3 regions of the Citrobacter sp. RHB25-C09 genome follow, and region 1 is predicted to be linked to each of the others. Evidence: predicted binding sites of a transcription regulator. Region 1 holds the regulator's gene; each other region holds the start of a gene.
What was found. The regulator Fur, encoded in region 1, represses iron uptake genes when iron is present. The targets are predictions, from matches to a motif close to ATAATAATGAGAACNACTATCAA.
Positions count from the first base shown of each region.

Region 1 (5,004 bases):
CAACTGGCAGCCTTGCGCAGTCAGACTCAGGGCTAGAAACCTCACATCCTCCACTTTCGTGTAGCATGAAGTGCACTCCTGCACGTTTGCTATTTCCGCATACCTGACTGTTCTGCTATGATTGCCCTTATCTGTGGGCAATTCGCCCCAACCATTTCAATGAGTTTCAAGAGGTTACTTCACTCATGGCAATCACTGGCATCTTTTTCGGCAGCGACACCGGGAATACCGAAAATATCGCAAAAATGATTCAGAAACAGCTTGGTAAAGACGTTGCTGATGTTCATGACATTGCTAAAAGCAGCAAAGAAGACCTGGAAGGGTATGACATTCTGCTGCTCGGCATCCCAACCTGGTACTACGGCGAAGCGCAATGCGACTGGGATGACTTCTTTCCGACCCTCGAAGAAGTTGATTTCAATGGCAAACTGGTGGCTCTTTTCGGCTGTGGCGACCAGGAAGATTATGCAGAATACTTCTGCGACGCGTTAGGAACTATTCGCGACATCATTGAGCCGCGCGGCGCAACCATCGTGGGTCACTGGCCGACGGCGGGTTACCACTTCGAAGCGTCTAAAGGTCTGGCAGATGACGACCATTTTGTCGGTCTGGCCATTGATGAAGATCGCCAGCCGGAGTTGACCGCTGAGCGCGTGGAAAAATGGGTAAAACAGATTTCCGAAGAATTGCATCTCGACGAAATTATTAACGCCTGATGTTATGCGGCGTAAACATGGTTTGCGCCGCATCAATAGACAGAACCAATCAAAATAATTGCTACAAATTTGTAACTTCCTTGCCCATCCCTGTACAATATGCAGGAGTTATTAGGTGGCGCTCTCATTTCCAGGCAATACCTCGTTATTATTAACATTTGCCAGAGCCTTGCGGTTTTCATTTAGACACGGCAGTCCTATAATGAATCGCAATATCTCGAGTGCAATTTCTGTCACTTCTTGTATGAAGTGAATCGTTTAGCAACAGGACAGATTCCGCATGACTGACAACAATACCGCATTAAAGAAGGCTGGCCTGAAAGTAACGCTTCCACGTTTGAAAATTTTGGAAGTTCTTCAGGGCCCGGAAAACCATCACGTCAGTGCGGAAGATTTATACAAACGACTGATCGACATGGGTGAAGAAATTGGTCTGGCGACCGTTTATCGCGTGCTGAACCAGTTTGATGACGCCGGTATCGTAACCCGCCACAATTTTGAAGGCGGCAAATCCGTTTTTGAACTGACGCAGCAACATCATCACGATCACCTGATCTGCCTTGACTGTGGGAAAGTGATCGAGTTCAGCGACGATTCTATCGAAGCGCGCCAACGTGAGATCGCGTCAAAGCATGGTATTCGTTTAACGAACCATAGCCTCTATCTCTACGGGCACTGCGCCGAAGGCGATTGCCGCGAAGATGAACAGGCGCACAACGCGAAATAAGTCACTGTATTCATAAAAGCCAACCTTAGGGTTGGTTTTTTTATGCCCAATAAAAGACCCGCAGAAAATGCGGGTCTTTTGTCTGCCGAACAGTAAGCGTTACTGCGCGCTGTTTTTGGTACGAATTTCATTCCAGATTTTATCGCAATCAGCGTTAACTGCCTGACCGTTTCCGCTATGCGCAGCCTGAATACATTGCTGGTAATCCAGTACGCGCACGCTTTCCTGGTTGGCAAACGCCTGATGCTGTTTCTCTTTCCTCAGTACGTTTAACACGCTCTGGCAGGCTTCAATTTTCTCTGGTGAACCCTGCGCCGTGTTGATACAGGCGCTGTACGCTTCTTTCAAACGACTGTCTTCTTTCGGTGCGGTAGAAGGAGCGCAGGCCACCAGTCCGGATGCCATCGCGGCGACGAGTAACAGTTTTTTCATAGAACAGTCCTCAACAGAGCGGCAGGCACCAGGCCCGCCGCTGCTGGCATTAGAAGATGGTGAACGGGGCAATCACGATGAATTTCACGTCGCGCTCATCCTGGAAGATGTTGCCGTAGCCGCCGCCCCAGCTTGGAATATTGGAGTGGTTGTCGTACTCGGTGAAGTGCAGTTTAAACATGGTGCCTTTCGCACGACCATCCTGCAGGGTGTAGACCGCATCCAGACTGTAAGAAGATTCTTCAATCGTACGGTTTTTATCGTAGTACGCATCTGGATTGCTCTGCCAGGTAGACGGTTTAGCGTCCCAGGCGTAAACATAGGATGCACCGACAGCCCAACCCGGCAGGTTCCAGTTTTTCAGATCATACATCGCGCCGAAGAAGACCGCTTTTTCGCCGTTGGCGTTGAAGTCTGAGCGGTTATCCCACCAGATGTCCAGACGACCGTTTGAGGAGGAGTAAGTCGGGGTCATACGTTGCAGGAAGAAACCCTGCTGCCCTTCCGCTTTCACCCAGGTGCCTTCCAGACGCAGATCAACCACTTCAGCCACTTTGTAGCCGAAGGTCAACGCCTGCAGCCAGGCCGTACCATCATAGATATCGCTTGCAGTACGGTTATCAACCTTATCGCGCGCGCCGTAGAACTGGTAGCTGGTGGAGAATGGGTTACCGGCTAAATCAAACTTGTAGCTGGCTTTCGCAAAGTACTGATCGACATAGCCTTCAGACTGACCAAATGCTGCTTCCAGCACTAAGTCATTTTTAAAGTCATATTTCGCGCCGATGGAGTGCAGGTAATCCACCTTTGTGGTTCTGTCGCCCTGGTAGAACTTATCCATCTCGATATGCCACGGGGACTTATATTCGTTGGTCCACATGTAGGAGAAGCTCAGTGCGCCGGCATCACCATAGTCGAAGTTTGCGCCCGCTTCCGCACCCTGATAGGTCCCAGGCATAAAGCTCCAGTGCGGCGCTAACAGCGTTTGTCCGGTAGGCTGAATATAGCCAGCGCGCGCCCAGGCCGGGCCATATTTAAATTTCGCAGCCGCTTTATAGAGACTGATTCCGCTCTTGTCGCCGGAATAATCTTCGTCATAGCCTTTGTTCTTTTTCGAGAATGCAATTTCGTTTGGATGGCCGCTATCGCCGTTTTCTGCCATTTCGATGGCAGTGAAGGCCGCAACATCCAGGCCGAACATATCAGCCGCATAGCCGGACTGGAAATCCAGGTTGGCGTTCCAGGTGGCGTGAGAAAGATTGGTTTTGTATTTGTCGCCGTCGGTCACATCTTTACGGTCACGCTCACGCTGCCAGTAATAGATGCCGCCGGTCAGGGTTGAATCATCGATAAAGCCTTCGGCCTGTGCAGCAGGAGCAACAACCAGACCCGACAGTGCTGTGATACCGGCGATAGCCAACGCCAGCGCACTACGTTTGCCACTAAACGTACGCATATGTATATCCTCTTTGACGTATAACCCTTCGTCTTTCAAGCCGCCTTGATGCATCTCGAAATCCATTGGGTATAAATTGCTGATGCAAAAAGCAAACAGCGAAAAAATAAAAATGAAAAAGTAGCGTTGAGAAAGACCTCGCTGACTACAATGAATAGACTATTTTTCGCGACGCGAATTATCAATACCTTTCTGTAACGAGAATGTAAGAGTATGAGCAACCGCACATAATTCATCGCTTTCTGTTACATTTTTTTCATCAGTCAAAAATTGACAGCACAATTAAAAATATCGTTGTTTTCCAAAAAGATGAAATCGGTTTCATGTCATTATCTGTATGATTAACTTATCTATAACAAAGTACCATTCGCATAGCTTATTAATTTTGGATGGTAATTAATTCGCTGCGCAAAGAGAGATTATTGAAAAAGGCAGGGGTAAAAAAAACGCCGCAGAATGCGGCGTTGGAGAGTGCTTTACGGCTTATTCGCCGACTTTCGCCCACGTATCACGCAGGCCAACGGTACGGTTAAACACCAATTTCTCTGCGGTTGCATAGCGGCTGTCGAGGCAGAAGTAGCCTTCACGCTCAAACTGGTACGCTTTACCCGCCACAGCATCTTTCAGCGAAGGTTCAGCATAACCCTGCTTAATGACCAGTGATTCCGGGTTCATCACGGACAGGAAATCTTCTGCCGCGCCCGGGTTCGGTACGCTAAACAGGCGATCGTACAGACGAATTTCCACCGGCAGCGCGTGCGCCGCACTTACCCAGTGAATAACGCCTTTCACTTTACGACCATCTGCCGGATCTTTGCTCAGGGTGTCTGCGTCGTAGGTGCAGAAGATGGTAGTAATATTGCCTTCGGCATCTTTTTCCACACGCTCTGCTTTCACCACGTAGGCGTTACGCAGACGCACCTCTTTGCCCATCACCAGACGCTTGTACTGCTTGTTGGCTTCTTCACGGAAATCCGCGCGGTCAATCCAGATCTCACCGCTAAACGGCACTTCACGGCTACCCATTTCCGGTTTGTTCGGATGGTTAGGCATGGTGACCATTTCGCTTTCACCCTGCGGGTAGTTTTCGATAACCAGTTTAACCGGATCGATCACCGCCATCGCACGCGGGGCGTTTTCGTTGAGATCTTCGCGAATGCAGGATTCCAGCGATGCCATTTCAATGGTGTTATCCTGCTTGGTCACGCCGATGCGCTTGCAGAATTCACGGATGGCCGCTGCCGTATAGCCACGACGACGCAGACCAGAGATGGTCGGCATACGCGGATCGTCCCAGCCTTCAACGTGCTTGTCGGTGACCAGCAGATTCAGCTTACGCTTGGACATCACGGTGTACTCCAGATTCAGGCGCGAGAACTCGTACTGGCGCGGGTGAACCGGAATGGTGATGTTATCCAGCACCCAGTCGTACAGACGACGGTTGTCCTGGAATTCAAGGGTACACAGCGAGTGGGTAATGCCTTCCAGCGCATCGCTGATGCAGTGCGTAAAGTCGTACATCGGGTAGATGCACCACTTGCTGCCAGTCTGGTGGTGATCGGCAAACTTAATGCGGTACAGCACCGGGTCACGCATGACGATAAATGGCGACGCCATGTCGATTTTCGCGCGCAGACACGCTTTACCTTCTTCAAAACCACCGCTGCGCATTT
Region 1 is NZ_CP057483.1:1,407,034-1,412,037, reverse strand. It holds gene ybfE (LexA regulated protein) at 1-36, shown strand, start outside; gene fldA (flavodoxin FldA) at 186-716, shown strand; gene fur (ferric iron uptake transcriptional regulator) at 997-1,443, shown strand; gene chiQ (ChiQ/YbfN family lipoprotein) at 1,543-1,875, opposite strand; gene chiP (chitoporin) at 1,925-3,331, opposite strand; gene glnS (glutamine--tRNA ligase) at 3,815-5,004, opposite strand, start outside.

Region 2 (5,004 bases), 580 kb from region 1:
GTACTGGTATTGTGGCGTAATACCGCATCGCCCAGCAGGAAACTGTCGCTGTGCGCCGTTGCGTCTTGTGCCAGCAAAATATCGTTATGGGCGAAGTGATGACTGAGCGCGTTTTCAAACGCCAGTTTGAGATGCCGCAGATGGGCATTAGCCGCCACGTTCACGGTCAGGCGCGCCCCGGTAAAATGCCGTGCGTCATTCAGGCTCATGTAATGCTCAATGACCGTCGCTTCCGCGCCTTCTTCCAGTTCAAGGTGGTGACGATAGTGGGCCGTGTTCACCTCATCGCCATTTACGCCCTGGGTGATATGCATCAGGAGCAATGGCTTAGAAGGTCGTTGGTTGCGCTTCACGCGTATATGCGTCACGCTTCGCGCCAGGCTTTCGGTCAGATGCAGAAATACTTCGGGCTGTACCGCTGCGGGTAGTGCCTGTCGCTCATCGTTAATCACCAACTCAATGCCGCTATCGTTGAACGTGTCGCTGAGCGTCGGGCTGAACTGACCGTCAACAAACACCAGCCGCAGCGCATCCACTTTTAACGCCAGCGCGTCGCGCTGAGCCGGGGAAACGTCTGCACACCGGCTGACGAACTGGCTGTTGGTAAGCCCTTCGAGCGGCGTGTACTTCCAGTTCTCATGTTTGCGCGTCGGTAGCCCCAGACGCAGCAATTGCTGGAGATGCTGGTACGCCTGTTCGCTTCGCTTGTCGCCTTGTGCTTCAAACAGATGGTGCCACTGTTGCAGCACATTACTGCTGTTCGCTAAGCCAGCCATATCCCTGCTCCTCCAGTTGTTTGACCAGAGTGAAATCACCTGACTTCACGATCCGCCCCTGATACAAAACGTGGACATAATCAGGCTTGATATAGTCAAGAATGCGCTGATAGTGGGTCACGATCACAAACGACCGATTGCCGTCACGCAGCGAGTTTACGCCGTCGGCTACCACCTTCAGGGCATCAATATCCAGCCCGGAGTCTGACTCATCGAGAATACACAGTTCCGGTTCCAGCACCGCCATTTGCAGAATATCGTTACGTTTTTTCTCTCCGCCAGAAAAACCCACGTTCACCGAGCGCGTCAATAAATCTTCGGGCATCTTCAGTAGCGCGATTTTCTCCTCCATCAAATCCTGAAAATCAAAGCGGTCGAGCGATTCCTGCCCACGATAGGTGCGTACCGCATTCAGTGCCGTTTGCAGGAAAAACTGATTGCTGACACCGGGGATCTCAACCGGATACTGGAAAGCCATAAAAATACCTTCCCCGGCACGATCTTCCGGAGAAAGTGCCAACAGGTCTTTCCCTTTAAACTCAACCGATCCGCCCGTGACTTCATAATCTTCGCGCCCGGCTAACGTTGCGGAAAGCGTGCTTTTACCTGAGCCATTGGGCCCCATAATGGCGTGAACTTCACCAGGACGAACCTCAAGGCTCAACCCACGCAGAATCGCCTTATCTTCCACGCTGACCTGTAAATCTTTAATACTTAACATGTATATTCCTTAACCGACGCTGTGTTCGAGACTTATGGCGAGGAGTTTCTGCGCTTCGACGGCAAACTCTAGCGGCAACTCAGAGAACACGTCTTTACAGAAGCCGTTGACGATCATCGAAATCGCATCTTCTTCGCTGATACCGCGTTGCAGGCAATAGAACAACTGATCTTCACCAATGCGCGACGTTGTCGCCTCGTGCTCAAGCTGCGCGCTGTTGTTGCGGCATTCGACGTAGGGGAACGTGTGCGCACCGCAATCGGCACCTATTAGCATGGAATCGCACTGGGTGAAGTTGCGGGCATTGGTCGCCGTCGGCATGATTTTTACCAGCCCACGGTAGCTGTTCTGGCTGTGCCCGGCGGAAATCCCCTTCGAGATAATGGTCGATTTAGTATTCTTACCGATGTGGATCATCTTGGTGCCGGTATCCGCCTGCTGGTGCCCACTGGTGAGCGCCACCGAGTAGAACTCACCGATAGAGTTGTCACCACGCAGAATACAGCTTGGGTATTTCCAGGTAATTGCCGAACCGGTTTCCGACTGGGTCCACGACATTTTGCTGTTTTCGCCTTCGCACAGCGCCCGTTTGGTGACAAAGTTCAAAATGCCGCCGGTGTTGTTATCGCCAGGGAACCAGTTCTGGACAGTGGAGTATTTCACCTCAGCGTCTTTATGAATGATCACTTCCACTACCGCGGCGTGCAGTTGATAGCTGTCGCGAACGGGAGCCGAGCAGCCCTCGATATAACTGACATAGCTGCCTTCATCCGCCACCAGGATGGTACGCTCAAACTGACCGGTTTTTTCCGCGTTAATGCGAAAATAGGTTGAAAGCTCCATCGGGCAACGCACGCCTTTTGGCACGTAAATAAAGGTGCCATCAGAGGCGACAGCGGCATTGAGCGCCGCGAAGAAGTTATCGTTTCCAGGAACGACGGTACCGAGATATTTTTTCACCAACTCAGGATGATCGTGAATCGCCTCACCGAAAGAGCAGAAAATGATCCCCTGTTCCGCCAGTTTTTCCCGGTAGGTCGTCGCCACTGACACTGAGTCAAAGATGGCATCTACAGCCACTTCTCGTCCTTCCCGCACCGGCACGCCAAGTTGCTCAAATGCGGCTTCCACCTCTTTGCTGAGGAAGGCGTTAGCCCCCGTTTGCTGGACAGCGCCGGGTTCTGTTTCACAGGCATCATCGCAGTTCCCGCACGAAGGCGCGGAATAGTAGCTGTAATCCTGATAATTAAGGGTGTTGTACTGCGCTTTTAGCCAGTGCGGCTCTTCCATTTCGACCCATGCCCGGTACGCGTTCAGGCGAAATTCCAGCATCCACTCTGGCTCTTTGCGTTTCGCAGAAATGGCGCGCACCACCTCTTCATTGATGCCTTTCGCCAGCTCATCCGTCTGCAGTTGCGTAAAAAAGCCTTCTTTGTAATTCAACGGGCCACCGGTCCAGCTTTTTACATCATCTGTTGCTTCAGTATTTCGAGACATAGTACCGCCTATACCCCAAAGCTTTCGCCACAGCCACACTCGTTCTGGGCTTTCGGGTTATTAAATTTGAATAACTGGTTTAAGCCTTCGTGGACAAAATCGACTTCAGTGCCGTCGATAAAGGGCATGGCCTGTAGCGGAACATACAGCTTTGCGCCCTCTGCCTCGAACAACAAATCGTCTTTTTCCGGCTCACTGACCGTGCCCAGCACGTAGCCAAAGCCCGCACAACCTGTCTGTTTGACGCCTAAACGTACGCCAAGCATTCCGGGTTGTTTGGCAACCAGTTCACGGATATGCGCTGCTGCCGCAGGCGTTAGCGTTAATCCGCGCCAGGCAAAATCATCCGGATTAAATGTTCCTGAGTGCAATTCCATACAGTGACCTCGCGTTATGAGCCATCGGGCGATAACATCATGTTAGTGATAATGATTATCACTTCAACCCCTCAACAACAGGGTCATTCGGTTAATTCACCCATTTTGAGCACTTTAATTAAGCATAGACCCTGCTCTGCGGGATTACCGGACGGAACACAATTGTTCAATGCATTGAAAAATAATGGATTAAGAAGGATTCATCGGCAGGAGTGGTCGATTGCGTAAAGATGTATAGAAAATGACTATTTCAAAGATAGGAGTGACTACAAAAGGTATGAGCATCACAAATAAAAAACCCTTAAGGTTATCCGCAAATAGCCTTAAGGGTTCCCGCCCCATCCGGCGCTTATCTCCGGCACTCATCATGGCTTAGCTCTTGAAGGGGCGATAGGAATAGTCTCATTTCCGGGAGAGGCGCTTTTAACACAAATTGCGTTTTGTTTTTTTTCCAATCCAATTCAGGTGATTAAAAAATAAAAAAGCCGCATTACGCGGCCAATTTTATGATTTGTGCGTCAGCCACAATCAATGGACGCCCAGGCGCCAGGCAAAATAGATCTCTTCTTTTAATTCTGTAGAAGACAGCGTCAGCAGGTCAGTAAATTCCAGCTCTAACTGTTTTAGCTTTTTGAGGTATTGGGCAGGAGAAAGTTGGGTGGTATCGCGGCGTAAAAATTCAATTGCCAGTTGGGCCGGATCGAGTTGGCTAGTCATATTGTCCTCACTTTTGGTCTTAACCTGCACAGTATATCACCTTTTCCTGTGCAGATTATGACCAAAAGCAATACTGATCACACTTTTTTACGTGACAACGTCACACAATAGCCGTCGTTAACCTTGACGTGCAGCAAAGCCTTTGCCGATCGTCATAGATATCGATTTGCCAGACCTGGTGGCGGGAGCCTGTATGAATCGCCTGACAAACCCCTTTCACTCGCCCTTCACGCGCAGAGCGCACGTGGTTGGCATTGACCTCCAGACCGACAACCCTCTGCCCCCCCTCGGTACAGAGATAACCGGCTACTGAACCAAGGCTTTCTGCCAGCACGACAGACGCACCGCCGTGGAGTAGACCAAACGGCTGTTTAGTTCGCGAGTCAACCGGCATGGAGGCCTCCAGCGTATCATCGCCAATATGCTCGAAGCGAATATCCAACAACCCCACCATATTGCCTTCCCCCATGGCGTTGAGCGCCTCAAGGGTGACTTCACGTTTCCAGATCATCCAATTATCTCCAGTAATGCCTGAACGGGATGACGCACTCCGGTGCCCTCAACACGTTTCACCTGGCTACGACACGAATAGCCTGTTGCCAGACAACGATTTCGCGGCAGTCGCTCCATGGCCTGGTGCCATGACAGCTCGTAGATGCCCAGCGAGCTGGCATGATTTTTTGCCTCATGGCCATAAGTTCCCGCCATGCCACAGCAGCCCACGCTGACGTTTTCCAGTTTCGCACCGAAGCGGGCAAATATTGTCGCCCACTGCGCGGGTGCCCCAGGCAATGCGGTCACTTCAGTACAGTGGCCGAAGAAGTACCAGGACTCACCGCTGAGCTCGCGCGTTTCGTGGGAAGCCAGCACCGTCGATAACCATTCATTCGCCAACTGCACGTGGAAGTCCCCGCGC
Region 2 is NZ_CP057483.1:1,987,835-1,992,838, reverse strand. It holds gene sufD (Fe-S cluster assembly protein SufD) at 1-776, opposite strand, end outside; gene sufC (Fe-S cluster assembly ATPase SufC) at 751-1,497, opposite strand; gene sufB (Fe-S cluster assembly protein SufB) at 1,507-2,994, opposite strand; gene sufA (Fe-S cluster assembly scaffold SufA) at 3,003-3,371, opposite strand; gene HVY19_RS09245 (YdiH family protein) at 3,900-4,088, opposite strand; gene menI (1,4-dihydroxy-2-naphthoyl-CoA hydrolase) at 4,189-4,599, opposite strand; gene HVY19_RS09235 (FAD-binding and (Fe-S)-binding domain-containing protein) at 4,596-5,004, opposite strand, start outside.
Region 2: sufA (Fe-S cluster assembly scaffold SufA) is a predicted target of Fur. The motif match lies at 3,411-3,433, and genes of this name have one in related genera.

Region 3 (5,004 bases), 1.1 Mb from region 1:
CACGTACCTGAATCAGCGAAGCCATTGTTATACCTTAGTGACAATCGCCGGTTGCGGCGCTGGCGCAGCACTCGCTGGCACTTTTGCGCGTTGCCAGCAGGTTCACATTAACCCGGCTCCGTGCCCGACGCAGCAGCCCCAGCACAATAATGTTGAACAGGATCACCGCCAGGATGCACACCAGACTATAGGTCGGATGCTCACCGTAGCTTGCCACCTGGTAGAACAGGGTGGAGAGCGAGTAGGCAATGTTCAGACCCCACAGGATGGAGAATCCCATCCAGCCACGGCTGGATTCGCGGGCAATCGCCCCCATGACTGAGATGCACGGTACATACAGCAGGACGAAGATCAGATAGCTGTAAGCCGCCGCCGCGCTGCCAAATTTCGCATCCATTACGCCCATCGCGCCGGTTGCCATTTCACCGTCGCCTTTGCTGGCTTCGATGGGGTTCGCCAGTACGCTCAGGCTAAAGGTGTCTTTCAGGCTCTGCCAGGTTTCATCCAGTGCACTCAGCAGCTCGTCGCCGAGGTTAAACTCCGCCGGATTGAATTCTTCTTCCTGAATATTTTCTGCGGTATACAGGGTATTCAGTGTACCGACCACCACTTCTTTCGCCATCGCCCCCGTAAACAGACCGACCGTAGCCTGCCAGTTGTCCTCATGAACGCCAATCGGCTTAAAGATTGGGGTGATGACGCGACTGACGGAGGCCAGCGCGGAGTCGTTAATATTGTCGACAATTTTGCCGCTCAACGAGAAGCTGTTGAAGGCGCTCAGGAAGATGCTGACGATGACGATCACTTTACCGGCTCGCAGAACAAACCCTTTCAGACGCTGCCAGGTCTGGATCACCAGGCTCTTGATATGTGGCACGTGGTAGACCGGCAGTTCCATCACAAACGGCGAGGCTTCGCCACGCATAATGGTGTGTTTGAGCATCAGGCCGGTCAGAACTGCCATCACAATGCCCAGCACGTAAAGTGAGAAAACCGCCAGCGCGCCGTTCTGGCCAAAAAACGCCGCCGCAAACACGGCGAAAATCGCCAGGCGCGCACCACAGGACATAAAGGGCGCCATCATGATCGTCATCAGGCGCTCACGCGGCGCATCCAGCGTACGTGCGCCCATCACCGACGGCACGTTGCAGCCAAAGCCGACGATCAGCGGCACGAACGATTTACCCGGCAGCCCCAGTGCCTGCATCAGGCGGTCCATCACAAACGCAGCGCGCGCCATGTAGCCGGAATCCTCAAGGAAGGAGAGGAACAGGTACATCATGCCGATCTGCGGCACCAGCGGCAGGACGGTATTGATACCGCCTCCAAGCCCTTGGGCGAGGAAAATCGTCAGCCAGTCCGGGAAGTGCAGGGTATAGCCAATCCACTGAATACCATGAATAAAGAGCGCCACGGAACCTGCGTCAAAAATCGGCGACAGGGCACCGCCGATGTTAATAGCCAGCAGGAACATCAGATACATCACAAACAGGAAGATCGGCAGACCCAGGAAACGGTTGAGGATGATTTTATCCACGGCCGTGGTAAAGCGGCTGGGCTCTGCCGTTAGGGTGTTGCTGACGACGTCACAGATTGCCGCGATGCATTGATAACGCGCATCGGCGATGTGCAGTGCCGGATCGTCCATCTCTTCGCTCAAGCGCGCCAGAGAGGCGTCTAACTGTTGGGCCGCATCGCCAGCGTATGCGCGACTGTAAATATCGCCTTCCAGCATTTGCAGGCCAAGCCAGCGGCGCTGTTGTTGCGGCATATCCTGCGCCATGGCTTTCGACAGGCTGTCAGCCTCACGCAGCAGTGGTTGGGCATAATGCACCAGCTCAACGTTTTCATTGGTACGGTGGCGGTCAATCGCCAGCTTCAGCGCTTCAATACCGCGACCACGGGTCGACACCAGCGGCACAACCGGGCAGCCGAGACGGGCAGAAAGGGCGTCGATATCAATGCGGATCTGTTGTTTCTCAGCAATATCGAGCATGTTGAGCGCGACAATGCATGGAATACCCAACTCCAGCAGTTGCAGAGTCAGGTAGAGGTTGCGTTCAAGGTTGGAGGCATCGACCACGTTGATCAGCAGGTCAGCGTCGCCGCTCAGAATATAGTGACAGGCAATCTGCTCATCCAGAGATGTCTGCGAAGAGATAGTGGTGAGCGAATAGGTACCGGGTAAATCGACCAGCGTGACCTGGTGATCCGTCGTGGAGAATTGTCCCTCTTTACGCTCGACCGTAACGCCTGCCCAGTTGCCTACGCGCTGACGTGCACCGGTCAACTGATTAAATAACGTCGTCTTGCCAGAATTAGGGTTACCAATTAAACCAATGGTTAATTTTTTCATCGTTATAGACTCACTGTATTAACAGGAAACCGCTTCCACTTCTAATAACGCCAGGTCTTTTTTACGCAATACCAGACTGACACGACGCGTTTCAATATGAACTGGGTCACCTAAAGGCGCCACGCGCACAACATTAAATGAGGAGCCTGGCAACATACCGAGGGAGAGCAATTTTTGACGGTATGCGGGACTAATTTCACGCGCGAAGCCGGTAATTTTCCACGCTGTATCTGGTGTAAATTGCATAAGAACCTACTTGTATCTCGCTAACTGGAGGATTAGCTCATGGGGCAAGGGGCGCGGCATGAGTCCAGGTAATTCGCCAACGAAGGGAAGATTAAATAATCAACAATACAATGATAATGAGAATGGTTTTTATCTTCAATAGAAGAAATGTGACGGAATGTAGGTTTAGATAATAATCTGCGTCATCTTTGATATGGCTCAAAAATTATTCAAGACACATGTAACGATTTAATGATTAATAATTACGGGTTGTTTGTTTGAATAAAGTTGCAACTGTTAATAAAGAGATAAATATATTAATTACCGGATGACAACGAAAACGCGTATTATCCGGCCTACACCACAATAGTGTGCGCAGGCCGGATCGCGTCTTAACGTTTTTTACCCATTGCCGCTGCCAGCGCATCCATCATCGCGCTGTTACCCGCTGGTTGCGCGTCACGTCCGCGCGGTTTTGCCGCTTTTGCTGCCGGACGATCGCTCCCGGTGTTGCCGCCGCCTCGACGCGCATTCGTTTCCCCTGGCTGCTCGTCCAGACGCATCGTCAGGGCAATACGCTTACGCTGCAGGTCAACCTCCAGCACTTTCACCTTCACAATGTCGCCTGCTTTCACCACGGTATGTGGATCTTCCACAAACTTGTTCGACAGTGACGAGATGTGAACGAGACCGTCCTGATGCACACCAATATCGACAAAGGCACCAAAGTTGGTGACGTTGGTGACTGCGCCTTCCAGAATCATTCCCGGCTGCAGGTCGTTCATGGTTTCTACGCCGTCGGCAAACTGCGCGGTTTTGAACTCAGGACGCGGGTCACGACCCGGTTTTTCCAGCTCTTTGATGATGTCGGAAACGGTCGGTACGCCGAACTTCTCGTCGGTAAAATCGACCGCTTTCAGATGACGCAGTTCGCTACTGTTACCCATCAGGTCTTTCAGTGCCTGCTGGGTGGCCGCCAGAATACGTTCTACCACCGGGTACGCTTCCGGGTGAACGGTGGAGGCGTCCAACGGGTTATCGCCGTGGTTAATGCGCAGGAAGCCGGCACACTGTTCGAAGGCTTTTGGCCCCAGGCGGCTAACTTTCAGCAGTTGCTGACGATTCTGGAACTGGCCGTTTTCATCGCGCCAGGCGACGATATTCTGCGCCATCATGCGGGTCAGGCCGGCCACACGGGTGAGCAGCGGAACGGAGGCGGTGTTCAGGTCAACGCCAACGGCGTTCACACAATCTTCCACAACCGCGTCCAGCTTACGGGCCAGTTGCGTCTGGCTGACGTCATGCTGATACTGACCGACACCGATTGACTTCGGATCGATTTTCACCAGCTCCGCCAGCGGATCCTGTAAACGACGGGCAATGGAAACGGCACCACGCAGCGAAACGTCGAGATCCGGGAATTCCTGGGCCGCCAGTTCAGATGCGGAGTAAACAGATGCGCCAGCTTCACTGACGATCACTTTCTGTGCCGTCACTTTCGGGAACTGCTTCTGCACGTCGAGGAAGAAACGCTCGGTTTCGCGTGAAGCCGTACCGTTCCCTATTGCGACCAGTTCGACATGGTATTTTTCGCACAGTGCAGCGACGACCACGGCCGCTTTTGCTGCCTGCCCGGTATGGGGGTAAATGGTGTCGGTGGCGACCAGTTTCCCGGTGCCGTCCACCACGGCCACTTTGACGCCGGTGCGCAGGCCGGGATCGAGGCCCATGGTGGCGCGAAGGCCAGCCGGTGCGGCCATCAGCAGATCGTGCAGGTTGCGGGCGAAGACGTTAATCGCTTCGTCTTCCGCACGTTCACGTACGGTGCCCATCAGCTCGGTTTCGAGATGCATAAGCACTTTAATACGCCATGTCCAGCTCACCACCCCTTTACGCCAGCTATCCGCCAGCGCGTTGTTCAGACGCAGTCCGAGGTGATCCATGATGATCTGTTCGCAGTGACTCTCTTTCGGTGGCTCATCAAACTGCGGATCGGCATTCAATGAAAGCTGTAATATGCCTTCGTTACGACCACGGAACATCGCCAGCGCACGGTGAGACGGGACGCTGGCGATCGGTTCGTGATGGTCGAAGTAATCGCGGAATTTTGCCCCTTCCTCTTCTTTGCCGCTGACGACGGTGGCGACCAGATGCGCATTCTTCCACAGGTAATCACGCACTTTTGCCAGCAGGGCGGCATCTTCAGCAAAGCGCTCCATCAGGATGTAGCGTGCGCCGTCGAGAGCCGCTTTGGTATCAGCAACGCCTTTCTCGGCGTCGATAAATTTCGCCGCTTCTGTTTCCGGGTCGTGAGAGGGGTCAGTCCACAGCAGGTCGGCCAGCGGTTCCAGTCCGGCTTCAATGGCAATTTGCCCACGGGTGCGACGTTTGGGTTTATACGGGAGATAGAGGTCTTCAAGCTC
Region 3 is NZ_CP057483.1:340,964-345,967, forward strand. It holds gene feoC ([Fe-S]-dependent transcriptional repressor FeoC) at 1-25, opposite strand, end outside; gene feoB (Fe(2+) transporter permease subunit FeoB) at 35-2,356, opposite strand; gene feoA (ferrous iron transporter A) at 2,375-2,602, opposite strand; gene HVY19_RS01520 (Tex family protein) at 2,974-5,004, opposite strand, start outside.
Region 3: feoA (ferrous iron transporter A) is a predicted target of Fur. The motif match lies at 2,713-2,735, and genes of this name have one in related genera.